3 regions of the Shinella sp. GW821-FHT11G07 genome follow, and region 3 is predicted to be linked to each of the others. Evidence: predicted binding sites of a transcription regulator. Region 3 holds the regulator's gene; each other region holds the start of a gene.

Evidence for each region. The regulator LexA, encoded in region 3, represses DNA repair genes until DNA is damaged. The targets are predictions, from matches to a motif close to TGTTCNNNNTGTGTTCNG.
Region 1: the regulator LexA is predicted to act here: its motif matches at 2,759-2,776, upstream of recA (recombinase RecA).
Region 2: the regulator LexA is predicted to act here: its motif matches at 1,980-1,997, upstream of AC1RT2_RS31295 (putative DNA modification/repair radical SAM protein).

The regions. Positions count from the first base shown of each region.
Region 1 covers NZ_JBXARJ010000010.1:49,978-54,811, forward strand. The annotation lists gene AC1RT2_RS19820 (ABC transporter permease) at 1-706, shown strand, start outside; gene AC1RT2_RS19825 (pseudouridine-5'-phosphate glycosidase) at 752-1,678, opposite strand; gene AC1RT2_RS19830 (carbohydrate kinase family protein) at 1,725-2,672, opposite strand; gene recA (recombinase RecA) at 2,903-3,985, shown strand; gene alaS (alanine--tRNA ligase) at 4,358-4,834, shown strand, end outside.
Region 2 covers NZ_JBXARJ010000028.1:1,723-6,556, reverse strand. The annotation lists gene AC1RT2_RS31300 (UdgX family uracil-DNA binding protein) at 1-747, opposite strand, end outside; gene AC1RT2_RS31295 (putative DNA modification/repair radical SAM protein) at 747-1,976, opposite strand; gene AC1RT2_RS31290 (MgtC/SapB family protein) at 2,430-2,894, opposite strand; gene AC1RT2_RS31285 (LacI family DNA-binding transcriptional regulator) at 4,306-4,834, opposite strand, start outside.
Region 3 covers NZ_JBXARJ010000010.1:225,591-230,424, forward strand. The annotation lists gene AC1RT2_RS20690 (UbiH/UbiF family hydroxylase) at 1-283, shown strand, start outside; gene AC1RT2_RS20695 (AEC family transporter) at 251-1,213, opposite strand; gene AC1RT2_RS20700 (cytochrome c biogenesis CcdA family protein) at 1,346-2,095, opposite strand; tRNA gene AC1RT2_RS20705 (tRNA-Lys) at 2,322-2,397, shown strand; gene lexA (transcriptional repressor LexA) at 2,937-3,659, shown strand; gene AC1RT2_RS20715 (ComEC/Rec2 family competence protein) at 3,748-4,834, opposite strand, start outside.

The DNA of each region.
Region 1 (4,834 bases), 180 kb from region 3:
CACGCTGCTGCAGAGCGTCGTCTCGCCGGTCATCACCACGTCGCTCTACTTCATCGTCTTCGGCGCGGCGATCGGCTCGCGCATGCAGGAGGTGGAGGGCGTATCCTACGGCGCCTTCATCGCGCCCGGCCTCATCATGCTGACCCTGCTCAACCAGTGTATCAGCAACGGCTCCTTCGGCATCTATTTCCCGAAATTCATGGGCACGATCTACGAAATCCTGTCATCGCCGATCTCGATGACGGAGATCATCATCGGCTATGTCGGGGCGGCGGCGACGAAGGGACTGATCGTCGGCACGATCATCCTCATCACCGCCTCGTTCTTCGTCGACATATCGATCAAGCATCCGTTCATGATGGTGCTGTTCTTCGTGCTGACGGCGGTGACCTTCAGCCTGTTCGGCTTCATGATCGGCATCTGGGCGAAAGATTTCGAGCAGCTGAACCTCTTCCCCATGCTCATCGTGCCGCCTTTGGTCTTCCTCGGCGGCAGCTTCTACTCGATCGACATGCTGCCACCCTTCTGGCAGACCGTCAGCCACTTCAACCCGGTGCTCTACCTGGTCTCGGGTTTCCGATGGAGTTTCTACGAGATCGCCGACGTGAACCCCATCGTCAGCCTGGTAACGGTGCTGGGCTTCCTGGTGGTGTGCCTGTCGATCACGGCGTGGATCTTCAAGACAGGGTACAAGCTGAAGAACTGAAGACGGAGAGGATGCGGCCGGTGCAAACCGGCCGCTTGCGCAAATTCAGTTCACGAGCGCGACGGCGATTTCCGCCGCCAGACGCGCGTTGTTTTCCACGAGCGCGATGTTCGTCTTCAGGCTGCGGCCATCCGTCAGGTGGAACAGGCTGTCGAGCAGGTAGGGCGTGACGGCCTTGCCGGCGATCTCGTCGCGCTCGGCATTGTCGAGCGCACGAGCGATGTAGATCTCCATCTCCTCGCGCTCGATCTCGTCGGCCTCCGGCACCGGGTTGGCAATCAGCATGCCGCCGTCGATGCCGAGCTGGTCGCGTACCGTCTGGAAATTGGCGATCGCCGCCGGGCTGTTCAGCGTCAGCGGGCTCTTGATGCCCGAATCGCGCGACCAGAAGGCCGGAAAGATCGGGCTGTCATAGGTCACCACCGGCACGCCGCGCGTTTCCAGCACTTCCAGCGTCTTCGGAATGTCAAGGATCGCCTTGGCGCCGGCGCAGACGACGATGACGCCGGTGCGCGACAGTTCGTCGAGATCGGCGGAAATGTCGAACGTCTCTTCCGCCTTGCGGTGCACGCCGCCGATGCCGCCCGTCGCAAAGACCTTGATGCCGGCGCGTGCCGCGCCGATCATCGTTGCGGCCACCGTCGTGGCGCCGGTGCGACGCTCGGCGATCGCGAAGGCCAGGTCGGCGCGCGAAAGCTTCATCGCGCCCTGGGTCTGCGCGAGCGTCTCCAGTTCTGCATCCTCGAGGCCGATATGCAGCACGCCGTCGATGACGGCGATGGTCGCCGGCACGGCGCCTTCCTCACGGATGATGCGCTCGACGCTGCGCGCCATATTGAGATTGCCCGGATAGGGCATGCCGTGCGTGATGATCGTCGATTCGAGCGCGACGAGCGGCGCACCACGGTCCCTGGCGGCGGCGACTTCGGTCGAAAACTGCACCGGCAGGAGGGGGGATACGGGTCGGGTCATGCTGTGTCCTTGCAGTTCTTTGGGCGGGAATTCAGGCAAAAGAGTCTCATGCCATTCCTTCGGCGTCGGGTACAAGAGAAAGTGCATCCGCAAGGGCTGCCTGCGACAATTCTTCAGCGGCGGCGAGGGGCGAGCGCACGGTGATTGCCGCTGCTGCCACCCCGCGGCGCAACGCTTCGCCGATGGGCGAGCCGGCAAGCCAGGAGCTGAGAAAACCGGAGGCGAGCGAATCGCCGGCACCCGTGACGTCGCCGAGTGCCGGTATTTCCGGCGGCACGACGAGGGCTGCCTGTGTGTCGTCAAACGCGATGACGCCTTTGCCGCCGCGCGTCACCACGCCGGCGGAAAGGCCCACCGCGCGCAACGCCTTCGGCCAGTCGGCGGGGTTTTCGGGTGTTGCACCCGTCAGCGTGCGTGCTTCCGCCTCGTTCATGAACAGGAAGGCGAGGGCGGCAAGGCTCTCGCGGAACCGCACCACCTTGGCCGGCGAAATCGCGATGCCGGCGATCGGTACGCCGGCTGCCGCCGCGGTGCCCGTCATGGCTGCCAGCGTTTCGGCCGGCAGGTTCGCATCGGTGAGGATGAGCCCGGTATCCGCCATCGCCTCGCGCACCGCCCGTTGCTGCAGGCGGCGTGGTGAAAACAGCCGGTAGAGTTCCATGTCCGCCAGCGCGATGACGAGATTGCCGTCCCGCTCGATGATCGCCGTATAGCTCGGCGTCGCCCGGTCGAGAAAGATGAAGGGCGTATCCTCGACGCCCGCGGCTTCCGCCGCAGCCGCGACGATATCGCCGTCCGCATCGCCGCCGCGTGGCGAAATCAGCCGCACCCGGTGGCCCAACCGCGACAGGTTGCGCGCCGCGTTGAACGCGCCGCCGCCCGCCTCGACGAACCAGGCGCCCGGATTGCTCGCCCCCGGCGCCGTTTCACCGGCGATGCGTCCGCGTCTGTCCACATGGGCCCCGCCCATCACCAGTATCGTCTTGCCTGTCATCATCTTCCTTTTCGCCCGCCGATTCGGCACTCGCGGCCGCTTGTCCCGGTGGGGTCGTCCATCGTCCTGCTTGGCGCGTATCCACCGAAAACAAAAAAAGAACACACCGGAGATTTGCAAATATATTCAAATCGTTGAACGTAGCTTGCAAAACGAGAACAAAATGTGTACATAGCATTCATCGGCGGCTTCATTGCCTGTCTTGCTTCAATAACCTAAAGGTGGACCAAATGGCACAGAACACTTTGCGGCTCGTAGAGGAAAAATCAGTGGATAAAAGCAAGGCACTCGAAGCGGCACTCTCCCAGATCGAGCGCTCCTTCGGCAAGGGCTCCATCATGAAGCTCGGTGGCAAGGACAGCATTATCGAGACCGAAACCGTCTCGACGGGATCGCTCGGGCTCGACGTTGCGCTCGGCATCGGCGGCCTGCCGAAGGGCCGTATCATTGAAATCTACGGCCCGGAAAGCTCGGGTAAGACGACGCTCGCGCTGCAGACCATTGCGGAATCCCAGAAGAAGGGCGGCATCTGCGCCTTCGTTGATGCCGAACATGCTCTCGACCCGGTCTATGCCCGCAAGCTGGGCGTCGATCTCGAAAACCTGCTGATCTCGCAGCCCGACACCGGCGAGCAGGCGCTGGAAATCACCGACACGCTGGTGCGCTCCGGCGCAATCGACGTGCTCGTCATCGACTCGGTTGCAGCGCTGACGCCGCGCGCCGAAATCGAGGGCGAGATGGGCGAGAGCCTCCCCGGTCTCCAGGCACGCCTGATGAGCCAGGCGCTGCGCAAGCTGACCGCCTCGATCTCCAAGTCCAACACGATGGTGATCTTCATCAACCAGATCCGCATGAAGATCGGCGTCGTCTACGGTTCGCCGGAAGTGACGACGGGCGGCAATGCGCTGAAGTTCTACGCCTCCGTTCGCCTCGACATCCGTCGCATCGGCGCCGTCAAGGAGCGTGAAGAGGTCATCGGCAACCAGACCCGCGTCAAGGTCGTCAAGAACAAGATGGCGCCGCCCTTCAAGCAGGTCGAATTCGACATCATGTACGGTGAAGGTGTTTCCAAGACCGGCGAACTCGTCGACCTCGGCGTCAAGGCCGGCATTGTCGAAAAGTCGGGCTCCTGGTTCTCCTACAACAGCCAGCGCCTCGGTCAGGGTCGTGAAAACGCCAAGACGTTCCTGCGCGACAATCCGGATCTCGCCCGCGAGATCGAGACGTCGCTGCGCCAGAATGCCGGCCTGATCGCCGAACGCTTCCTGGAGAATAGCGGCCCGGATTCGAGCGATACCGACGGCGAAGGCTGATCGCTGCGCAACGCTGGAACGCGTTGCGCCAAGCGGGCATGGGTTTTGCGAAAGCGACATGCGCAAAACAAAATGCGAAATTCCTGAAAAACCGGCCTCTTCTTCGTGAAAGGCCGGTTTTTTGATGTCTGGACAGGTGCCGAGGCGGGCGATAAAAGCCTTGAGTTCTCGCGCGCGCCCCCAAGGTTTTCGACCTTCCGCAAGATAGGCGGCGGCCGCGTGCAGTTCGACGGAATTCGCGGATGGATGGTCTTCCAGTGGCCTCCGGGCGGGCACTCCGGCCGGCGGGGCGGTTTCGCATCTGCTGTAATGCAATTGGGTGGGTAATGCGCCGTAGACAGGCGCAGACAGTGCAGAGATGAAGGACGCGATATGAACGGCGTGAATGAGATCCGGTCGACTTTCCTCGACTATTTCCGAACGAACGGCCACGAGGTCGTATCGTCCAGTCCGCTCGTGCCGCGCAACGACCCGACATTGATGTTCACCAATGCCGGCATGGTACAGTTCAAGAACGTCTTCACCGGCCTCGAACAGCGCCCCTATTCCAGGGCGGTGAGTGCGCAGAAATGCGTGCGCGCCGGCGGCAAGCACAATGACCTCGACAATGTCGGCTACACCGCGCGCCACCACACCTTCTTCGAGATGCTCGGCAACTTCTCCTTTGGCGATTATTTCAAGGAGCAGGCGATCGAGCTTGCCTGGAACCTGATCACCAAGGAATTCGGCATCGACAAGAAGCGGCTGCTCGTCACCGTCTACCACACGGACGACCAGGCCTTCGATCTCTGGAAGAAGATCGCCGGCCTGACCGACGACCGCATCATCCGCATCGCGACCAGCGACAAT
Region 2 (4,834 bases), on a different contig from region 3:
GGCGATCATACCGGGAATGAGATCCGCCTCCGGCAGGTTGCGCCAGTATTTCTTCGGCATTTCCGCTTGCATGGCTTTCAGCTTGAGGCGGGCCGGATTGAAGATGCTCGCATAATAGGTCCGCCAGAGATCGTCCGTCGGATCGCCATGACCAGGATTTTCGCCCGGCCGGGCATCGAAGATCAGGCTGCCGCCATCCCAACTGGCCGTGCCGTTCGGCGTCGCGATGATCCAGTCCATGTCGGCAAAGCGCCGGCGGAAGAAGGGTGCGGTCCGGGCGACGACGAAATGGGAGGGCTCGAACCAGGCGAAGAAGCGCCGCCGGCCGTTCATCTGGCCGCCGATCTCTTTGAAGCGCACGAAAGCCGTCATCTTGTGGCCGTCCCGATTGACGTTCTTGGCAAGCAGCCGTGCCCAGGCGACATCCGTGTCCGCGTCCAGTTCCAGCAGGTGGCGGTCGGATTGCAGCCGCCACAGCAGCCTGTAGAGCAGATGGAAACGGCCGGGCTCCGTGTGACAGACGACCGCCTCGGCCAAGGACAGGAACGCGGGCGGCACGGTGAGCGGCAGCGCGCCCTTGTCGGGCTTCGGCAAATCCGGCAGCGCATCGGCAGCAAACAGCTCATCGCCTAGGCCACGGATGCGCCAATCCGCCTCGCGGGGAGAAATGCCGGCCGCGGCCAGGGCCCGCGCCGCATCACGCCACTCGGAGAAATCGCCTCGTCCGGAAAGCGGGATCGTCTGCATCAGAGCAACGAGAGTTGTTCCGGCTTCGGCGCGAAAAGCGCTTTCAGGTCGGCACGATCTGCGAGCCGCCGCGGCACCCAGCCCTCCGCCTCGATGAAGGCACGTACCTTGCGCAGCGAAACGCCGAGCCGCGCTAGGTCCTCGAGCCTGAGACGCCGGAACCGACGGCTGGAGAGAATGGACGTGACCGTCTTCGTGCCGAGGCCAGGCACACGCAGCAGCCGCTCGCGCTCCGCCCGGTTGACGTCAACCGGAAAATCCTGGCGGTTGGCGAGCGCCCAGGCCAGCTTGGGATCCATGTCGAGATCCAACATGCCGCCCGTCGCCCCGGTGATCTCCTCCACGCCGAAACCGTAGAACCGATAGAGCCAGTCCGCCTGGTAGAGCCGATGCTCGCGTACCAGTGGCGGCTTGATGAGCGGCAGCGCACGGGAGGCATCGGGAATGGGGCTGAAGGCCGAATAGTAGACGCGCTTCAGTCCGTAGCCGCTATAGAGCCGGGCACTGGTCTTCAGGATCGTGGCGTCGTCCGCACCATCGGCGCCGACGATCATCTGCGTGCTCTGGCCGCCGGGAACGAAACGCTTGCGCCGTTTGGTCTGCAAGGTCGGGTCATCGGCCGCTTCGATCTTCCGGCGCAATTCCCCCATCGCGCGGCGAATTCCCTCTGGACGTTTTTCCGGCGCGAAGCGCCCAATGCCGGCATCGGTCGGCAGTTCGATATTGAGGGAGAGGCGATCGGCATAAAGCCCGGCCTCCTCGATCAGTTCCGGAGCGGCATCGGGAATAGACTTCAGGTGGATGTAGCCGCGAAAACCGTGCACGGTGCGCAGGTCCCGCGCTACCCGCACCATCTCGCCCATCGTGTGATCCGGCGAGCGGATGATGCCTGAGGACAGGAACAGCCCCTCGATATAGTTGCGCCGATAGAATTCGAGGGTCAGCCATACGACCTCCTCCGGTGTGAAGCGGGCGCGCTCCACGTTGCTGGAGGAGCGGTTGATACAATAGGCGCAGTCGAAAATGCAGAAGTTGGTGAGCAGGATCTTGAGGAGCGAAATACACCGCCCGTCCGGCGCATAGGCATGGCAAATCCCCGCCCCTTCCGTCGAGCCCAGCCCGCCGGTTCGAGCGGAGTCGCGCTTGACCGTTCCGCTCGAGGCACACGAGGCGTCGTATTTGGCGGCATCCGACAGGATGGCCAAGCGTTGCTGCAGCGATTTCTTCATATATGTTCACTATATGTTCTTTCCTGTGTAGTCAATTGGAAAGAATGTTTCAGGGCAAGCTGGGCGCAGAACCGACCTCAACGGATCTTCGAAGCCGCCTCATGGAAGCAGCGTGCCAGCGTGGCATAGATCCGATTTAGGTATCAACCCTTCGATGCAGCTTCGCGCTGGGCGTTTTGATGAGAACCAGTCCGGAAAGCTAAAAGCAGAAAGGGTTCGTCGGGATAGTCGGCCACTCGACACGCAAAACACCGTACGCCGTCCAGAGGGCGAATCCGGTGACCGTCAGCGTGTGCATCTTCGCTGATATCGTTGCGGTGTCACCTGTCTAAAATACCTTTCAGACCTGCGGAATAAAGCTCGTGATGGAACAAGCCGATGCGAGATAACCGACGAACAGCGCCATATCCATTTCAAACGCTGTAGGTTACTCGCTGTCACCAGCACTAGGAGCTACTCGCCGTCCCGGCGGTCATCCTTGCCCTCTTCTTTGAGGTTTGAGAGGGTGCGCAACGTCAGAAATGTTACGAGAGAGAGCACGATTGCCGTGTCGAAGGAGCCGAGCCCGACGGCGGTTCCGATAGCGCCCGTCGCCCACAGGCTTGCGGCCGTTGCCGTGCCGCGTACGCTGGCCTTCACGACGAGGATGGCGCCGCCTCCGATGAAGCCCATTCCGGTGATTAAGCCTTCGACGATCCGGGCCGTGGCTTCAGCGTTGCCACTAATGAGCGGTTCCGCGGCCTGGATGAAGCCACAGCTTGCGATCGCCACCAGGGGAAACGTCCTGAGGCCGGCGCTTCTCTCGTGCTTTTCGCGGTCCCAACCGATCGGTAGGGCAAGCACATAAGCGAAGAGAAGCGACCCCAGATGCGGAAGGAAATCGAAGTTTGCCCCAATCGTTTGCAGCCACTCGGTCAAGCACGCCCCCTCTGCCAATCTGCAGGTTAGATAGCTTCCCACCCCCGCGGGACAAGGTGTGGAGGTCTCCATCGGAATTATTTATCACCGGCAACGCTCCATAGGCATAGCTCCCTTCCCGCGACAGCCCGACGCCAGCTCATTGGCCAATCACAGCCGTATCTGGGAGGTAGAAAGGATCGCGGCGGCCTTCCGAACTGGTACCTTCGAAGGCGGCCGTCGGGCGGCGCGCGCTGGCGCTTCTTGCCGAGCTCCGCATCCGAATACGCTCCGACCGCCCCAATCCTTTCACCGGCAGGGCGCGCCAACCCCACCTTTCTGGAGCTCCGCACCAATGGGCTGCGTCTGGCCGCAGGTCTCCGGGATAGACCTCGGAGAACATAGCGATGAGGGGAAAAAGTCCTCTCGCATCTCCGCCCGTAGGCGACCGCATGAAGCACCTCAAACGTAAGGTGGAGAAGCCGTTCGGAGATACGGTACGGCCCCACAGAGCGGCAAAGGATGCCGCTCCGTTCATGGCGTTTTACTTGTGTGGTGGAGGTCGGAACAAAGAGGGCCGAATGGGAATTTGAGCGTCCGATCAGTCAAGCTGGGAGAGCGCTATGAGAGGCAGATCGCAAGAGCAAAGAAAGCAAGACCATACTCTTTTAGCGGCTGGGGCGCTGGTGGTAGCCGGGCTTATGATGCTTGGCATTCCGCCGTGGATTCTCTTTGGCGTCTAAACACTGCGCCCTGCATAGATTGGCGGCACGCGCCCGTACGCGTGAAAGTGATGTACACGCGGTAAGCATGGTGAGCTTAGGGTTTGCCATTACTCTTCTCTATATCTTTCTGATGACTCGACTCGCCCCGTAACCCGTGTTTGATTTCAAGCGAAGGGGAAGTTTCAAATGGTCTACGAGTGGGACGCAAAGCGCGCTCGGCGCGCCTATTCAATTAAGTGGCTGTCGGTGGGCGCTGCGACTTTGGCGACCGTCGGCTTACCACTTTGGCTCGTTCTTCATGCCATGGGCTTTCTCGCCCTTTAAGCATCATGCGAAAGTTGCACATTGTAGGGGGGAATCGCGCGGGCCAGATCGCCTGTCGCCCGGCTTATGCCGAGTCTACCATGTGATAATCACGGCCATCCTGAGCGTCTGCGAATGGGGAGTATTGTCCACCGATTGGCGTACTGTTCGGCGCAGTAGTTCTTTCGAGCCAAGCAGTGTTCAGCGTTGCGCAAATCAATGCACACGTCTAAGAAACCGAGACATGGCCGTGGCACTTGCAACGGCTGTCCCACACTCTTGAGCACTGACCTCAGCTTCCGGCTTACGTTACTGAGCCTTGCATGCCCTCATTCAAGTGCGAGGTCCAAAATATCCATCCGCAGAAATCACCTGTCTCTCTTCTCTGCACCCGCGTCATCATGTCAGGCCGACTTGCGACTGATCGAGCCCCGGGCGACGAACGTGCATACGACCTTGTGAAGGCTGCGGTGCCCTGAGCGGGACTTCTTTGCGAGTTCCTCGATGGCCCAGGCTCCCATCGGCCGGTGCGGAAGCTCCAGGGTGGTCAGTTGTGGCCGCAAATGGCGCGACAGTTCGTCGTCATCGTAGCCGACGACGGAGATGTCCTGGGGAATGCGCAAACCTGCTTCGCCAATCGCCATGAAGCAGCCCATCGCCATCTTGTCGTTCTGGCAGAAGATCGCCGTCGGCGGCTCTCGAAGTGAAAGGAGCTTTTGTGTTGCCTCGAAGCCGGATGTCGGCGTCCAATTTCCTTCGGCCACCAGGGCGTCATCGTAGTTGAGCCCCGCTTCCGCCAGCGCCTTACGATAGCCCGCGAGGCGATCCTGCGCGGCCTCCATGAAGCTCTCGCCGACGATCGTTGCGATGCGTGTATGCCCCTTCTTGATGAGGGATGTCGTGGCCGTGCGCCCCCCGGTCATTTCATCAGGA
Region 3 (4,834 bases):
TATCCGGATTGATGAGCCGGCAAACTATGGTGGCGTGGGTGATCGATTCGACCGCAAACGGCAGGCCGATATCCGCTCCCGCACGGTCAGTGTCGACCTGCTGAACCGTTCGCTGCTTTCCGATTTCCTGCCCGTGCAGTTCCTGCGCTCCGCCGGCCTGCATCTGCTCTCAGCGCTTGGACCGTTGCGCAGCATCGTCATGCGCGAGGGCATCGAACCGCTCGGGTCGCTGAAGACGTTTCGCGAAAACCTAAGGGAACGGGTCGCCCACAAGCAGGCCTGATTTGATGAGATAGAGCAGGATCGTCACCGTGGCGACAGACAGCACGGTGGTGATGAGAATGGTCGCCGACGCCCGTTCCTGCCAAACACCATATTGCTGGCCGATAACAAAGACGTTCGTCGCTGTCGGCAGTGCTGCCAGAAGCACCGCCGTAAACACCCAGACCGGATCGAAATTGCCGGCAAAGCCGAGCACCAGGTACATTGTTACCGGCAGCAGCAGCAATTTCGCCGGCACGATATAGCCGATTTCCACCGGCACGCGCTTCAGCGGCCGCAGCGCCAGCGTGACGCCCATGGCAAAGAGCGCGCAGGGTGCTGCTGCCTGCGCGAGATAGTCAATCAACCGCTGCAGCGGCGCCGGCGCCTCGAGCCCGGCAAAGGCCGCAACGAACCCGGCAGCCGTCGCGATGATGAACGGGTGCGTGACGATCTTGCGCAACACCCCGACGGCAATCTGGAGCGCCGGCTGTTTCTCGCCACCCGCAACGGCCATCAGCGCCGGCGCCACCATGAAATGCAGCATGTTCTCGAAGCAGAAGACCAGCGCCACCGGCACGGCCGCCGGTTCGCCAAAGGCGAGCAGCGCCAGCCCCGGCCCCATATAGCCTATATTGCCATAGGCGGCGGCGAGCCCCTGGATTGTCGCCTCGCCGATCGTCGCGCGGCGCAGCCAGAGGCCAACGGCGAAGATCAGTCCAAAAACCAAATAGGTCGCGCTGATGTTGGCGACGATGAAATCGACGCGCGTCAGCTGCTCGATCGGCGTTTTTGCGACCAGTTTGAAGAACAGCGCCGGCAGCGCGATATAGATGATGAAAGTGTTCAGCCAGCCAAGCGCTTCGACCGGCTGCTTGGTGATCCGGGCGACCACGTAGCCCAGCAGGATCATGCCGAAGAACGGCAGGACGAGTCCGACGATGTCCGCCATGGGCCGAGGCGCGCTCCCGCTTGCCGAGGATGATATCCCTGACTAGAACCCCGGTTCACCGGAAATGCTCTAGATATTTGTTTTAGCCGCATTATCCGAGGCCGAAGCGGTGCCGCTTCGGCTGGAAATGCTCTAGCCGATTTGCGAGAGAATGGGAAACGTTTGCTGGAACCAGATGGCGACCGTGCTGATATAGCCGAAGATGAAGGCAAGGCCCGTCAGGACGAGCAGCACGCCCATGACCTTCTCCACCGCGCCAAGATGCCGGCGAAAGCGCAGGAGGAAGCGCATGAAGGCGCCGGAAAACCCGGCCGCGATCCAGAACGGCACGGCAAGGCCCAGCGAATAGACGGCCAGTAGCATCGCCCCGTCGCTGACCGTTTCCCGCGCGGCCGCAACGCCGAGGATCGTCCCGAGGACGGGGCCGATGCAAGGCGTCCAGCCAAAGGCGAAGGCAAGCCCCATGACATAGGCGCCCGATGCCGTCGCCGGCTTGCCACCGCCCTGAAACCGCGCCTCGCGGGCAAAAAGCCCGATGCGCAGCAATCCGAGAAAATGCAGTCCCATCAGGATGATAATGACGCCGCCGATCTGCGCCAGGATGTCGAGATGCCGGCGCAGCACCATGCCGATCGTCGATGCCCCGGCGCCCAGCGCCACGAAAACCGTGGCAAAGCCCAGGGTAAAGAAGAACGCCGCCAGCAGCACCGCCCCGCGCGTGTCCCGCCGGACCGCGACCGCATCGTTGCCGCGGAACTGATCCACGGAAATGCCTGCCATATAACACAGATAGGGCGGCACGAGCGGCAGCACGCAGGGCGACAGAAACGACAGCGCTCCGGCAAGCAGCGCACTTAGAAGAGAAATATCGGCAATCGACACTGGCTACTCCGCGACGGCGGGAAAGCGGTTCGGGCCCGAAAACGCCCCGTCCGCTCCTTCATTTGCGCTTCCTAGTATCGGCCGAAGCCCTCTCCTGCCAATCACCTTTTGGAGAACGCGGCAAAATGCAGCAAAAGCTGTTTTTCATCGCATTTTCCGGGTTGACCCGGCAAATCCTCCTGCCTATGTTCCGCGCACTTCCGCGGGGCGTCTTCGCACCGCCTGGGAGCGTGTAGCTCAGCCGGTAGAGCAACTGACTTTTAATCAGTAGGTCCAGGGTTCGAATCCCTGCGCGCTCACCATTTGAGTATCTGACCTAAAATATAAAAATGAATGTTAGTTTCTGTGCATGGCATGTGTCGCGTTTCCTCGTCGCCACGGCGTGAATGACGCAGCCTTTCCCGCGATGTGATTTTGCAGTTTCATTCGGCTAGGCGCTACGCCCAACGCTGCTGCCGGCCGGGCGGGTGGTTGGCGAAACCCACAGATGCGCAGCCTGCCCACCGGCAAGAACCCCGCTGGATCGAATACAGGTACATATTGACTGTTCCGCCATATTGGTGACGCGTAGCGCCTCGAAGCCCATGCATACGGATGTGGATGCGGCGGTCTGCGGCGTCAATGATGGCAGTAGTGGAGCTCCACTTCCGCAGCTAGCACTGGTTAGCGTTCGCGCCTCCAGCGCATTAGAACCTTGACTATTCTGGCGGCCGGGAAAGGCAAAATCCACACCAACTCCTGCCCGTGTGAAAAGCTTCTGTAAGCGCAAGCCCTTGCAGAACACATATGGAACAGATAGTGTATGTTCTATATTTGTTTCACGATTCTGGGGTGGACGGCGATGTTGACACGTAAGCAACAGGAACTTCTCTTGTTCATCCATGAACGGATGAAGGAATCCGGCATACCGCCGTCCTTCGACGAAATGAAGGATGCTCTGGATCTCGCCTCGAAATCGGGTATTCACCGGCTCATCACGGCGCTCGAAGAGCGCGGCTTCATTCGGCGACTGCCAAACCGCGCGCGCGCGCTGGAGGTCATCAAACTTCCGGAGGCCTATTCGCCCAGTCTTCAGCCGCGGCGCGGTTTTTCTCCGTCGGTCATCGAGGGAAGCCTTGGCAAGCAGCCGGTGCCGGCCGCTCCGCCCCAGCGAACGTCGAGCCAGGCAGACATGCCCTCCTCCGTTTCCGTGCCGGTCATGGGACGCATCGCGGCGGGTGTGCCCATCTCGGCGATCCAGAACAATACCCATGAAATCACCGTGCCGGCTGAAATGATCGGCGGCGGGGAGCATTATGCGCTGGAGGTCAAGGGCGATTCGATGATCGAGGCCGGCATCCTCGACGGCGACACCGTCATCATTCGCAATGCGAATACTGCCAATCCCGGTGAAATCGTCGTGGCGCTGGTCGATGACGAGGAAGCGACGTTGAAGCGCTTCCGCCGCAAGGGCGCATCCATCGCGCTTGAGGCCGCCAATCCGGCCTATGAAACCCGTATTTTCGGACCGGACCGCGTCAAGATTCAGGGCAAGCTCGTCGGGCTTATTCGTCGCTACCATTAAAGCGTGTCGCGTAAACGCGTGCGGCGGTTTAGCGATAACGTCCTGCAAAACATTGAGAAGCCAAGGCGTGGGGAGTGAACTTTAGAGATCACGACGCACTGTCATCCGCTCCGCTCGCTTCATAGGTACCCGTACGCCAATCATAGGTACGGTGCCGTGACCAGGGGCGATGAAGCGTTTCAACGGCCGAGTTAAAAAGGGCGTCGGAGAGGGCGGAGTTTGCGTGATCGGCTGCCGGCAGGATTTCCAGGGCGCCGGTTTGCCTCAAATGGCGAACCGTGATGAGGCGTGCACCTGAACGGCAAGCTTCCAAACGGATTGCGACGGGCACGATGACGAGGTCTGCCTCGTCGCAGGCCGTACCGAGGAAGGCGAGGTCTTCCAGCGCCACGATGCGCCAGCCGCTAGGGGAAATGGCGGCGCAGAAGGCTTTTGTCTCACAGATGAAGCCGTCGCGGGTGCGGGCTGCATCGAATGCTGCGGCCATGGCGGCCTTGGCCTTCTGCCGGTCGGCTTCGCGGCGGGGTCGCTTCTGCCTGGCCGTAGTGGCGGGGTCCTCCTTCTCGGTGTCGACTGTCAGGCCGCTCGTCTTGCGAATCTCGGGTTTCAGAAGTGTTTCAAGACGAAGGGCGCGCCGCCACTGCGCATAGATGAAATCCGGTGGCCGTGTGCGGTTGGTCGCTGCTTTCTCGCCATGCAGAATGGCGACCAGGCGGCCATCTTCCGACACGAGAATCTCCGGCCTTGTGCCTCCACCGGGCCAGCCGGCGGCAAGGATTCCGACGACGACGAGAAGCGTGCCGGCATGGCGCAGTCGGGTGCGCAGAAGGCAGACGAGGCCGCTGCCGATGCCGATGAGCAAGAAGGCGGTTGCAGGGATGCGGCCGGTGACGATCTCGCCCTTCCAGCCGGCTACCCATGTCGACAGCGTGATCATCCACTCGATGCCTTTGCCCATGATCGCGAAGGGAATGGCATCGAGGCCAAAGGGCATCAAAAGCACGGCGATCAGACCGAAGGGCATGACGATGGTGCTGATCACCGGCATGGCCAACAGGTTGCCGGCAAGCCCATAGGCTGGGATTCGGTGAAAATGGCCAATGGAGTAGACCAGCGTCGCAAAGCCGCCGATCAGCGAGGAGAGGATAAGCCCGCCGAAGAAGCGGCCGGCGGCT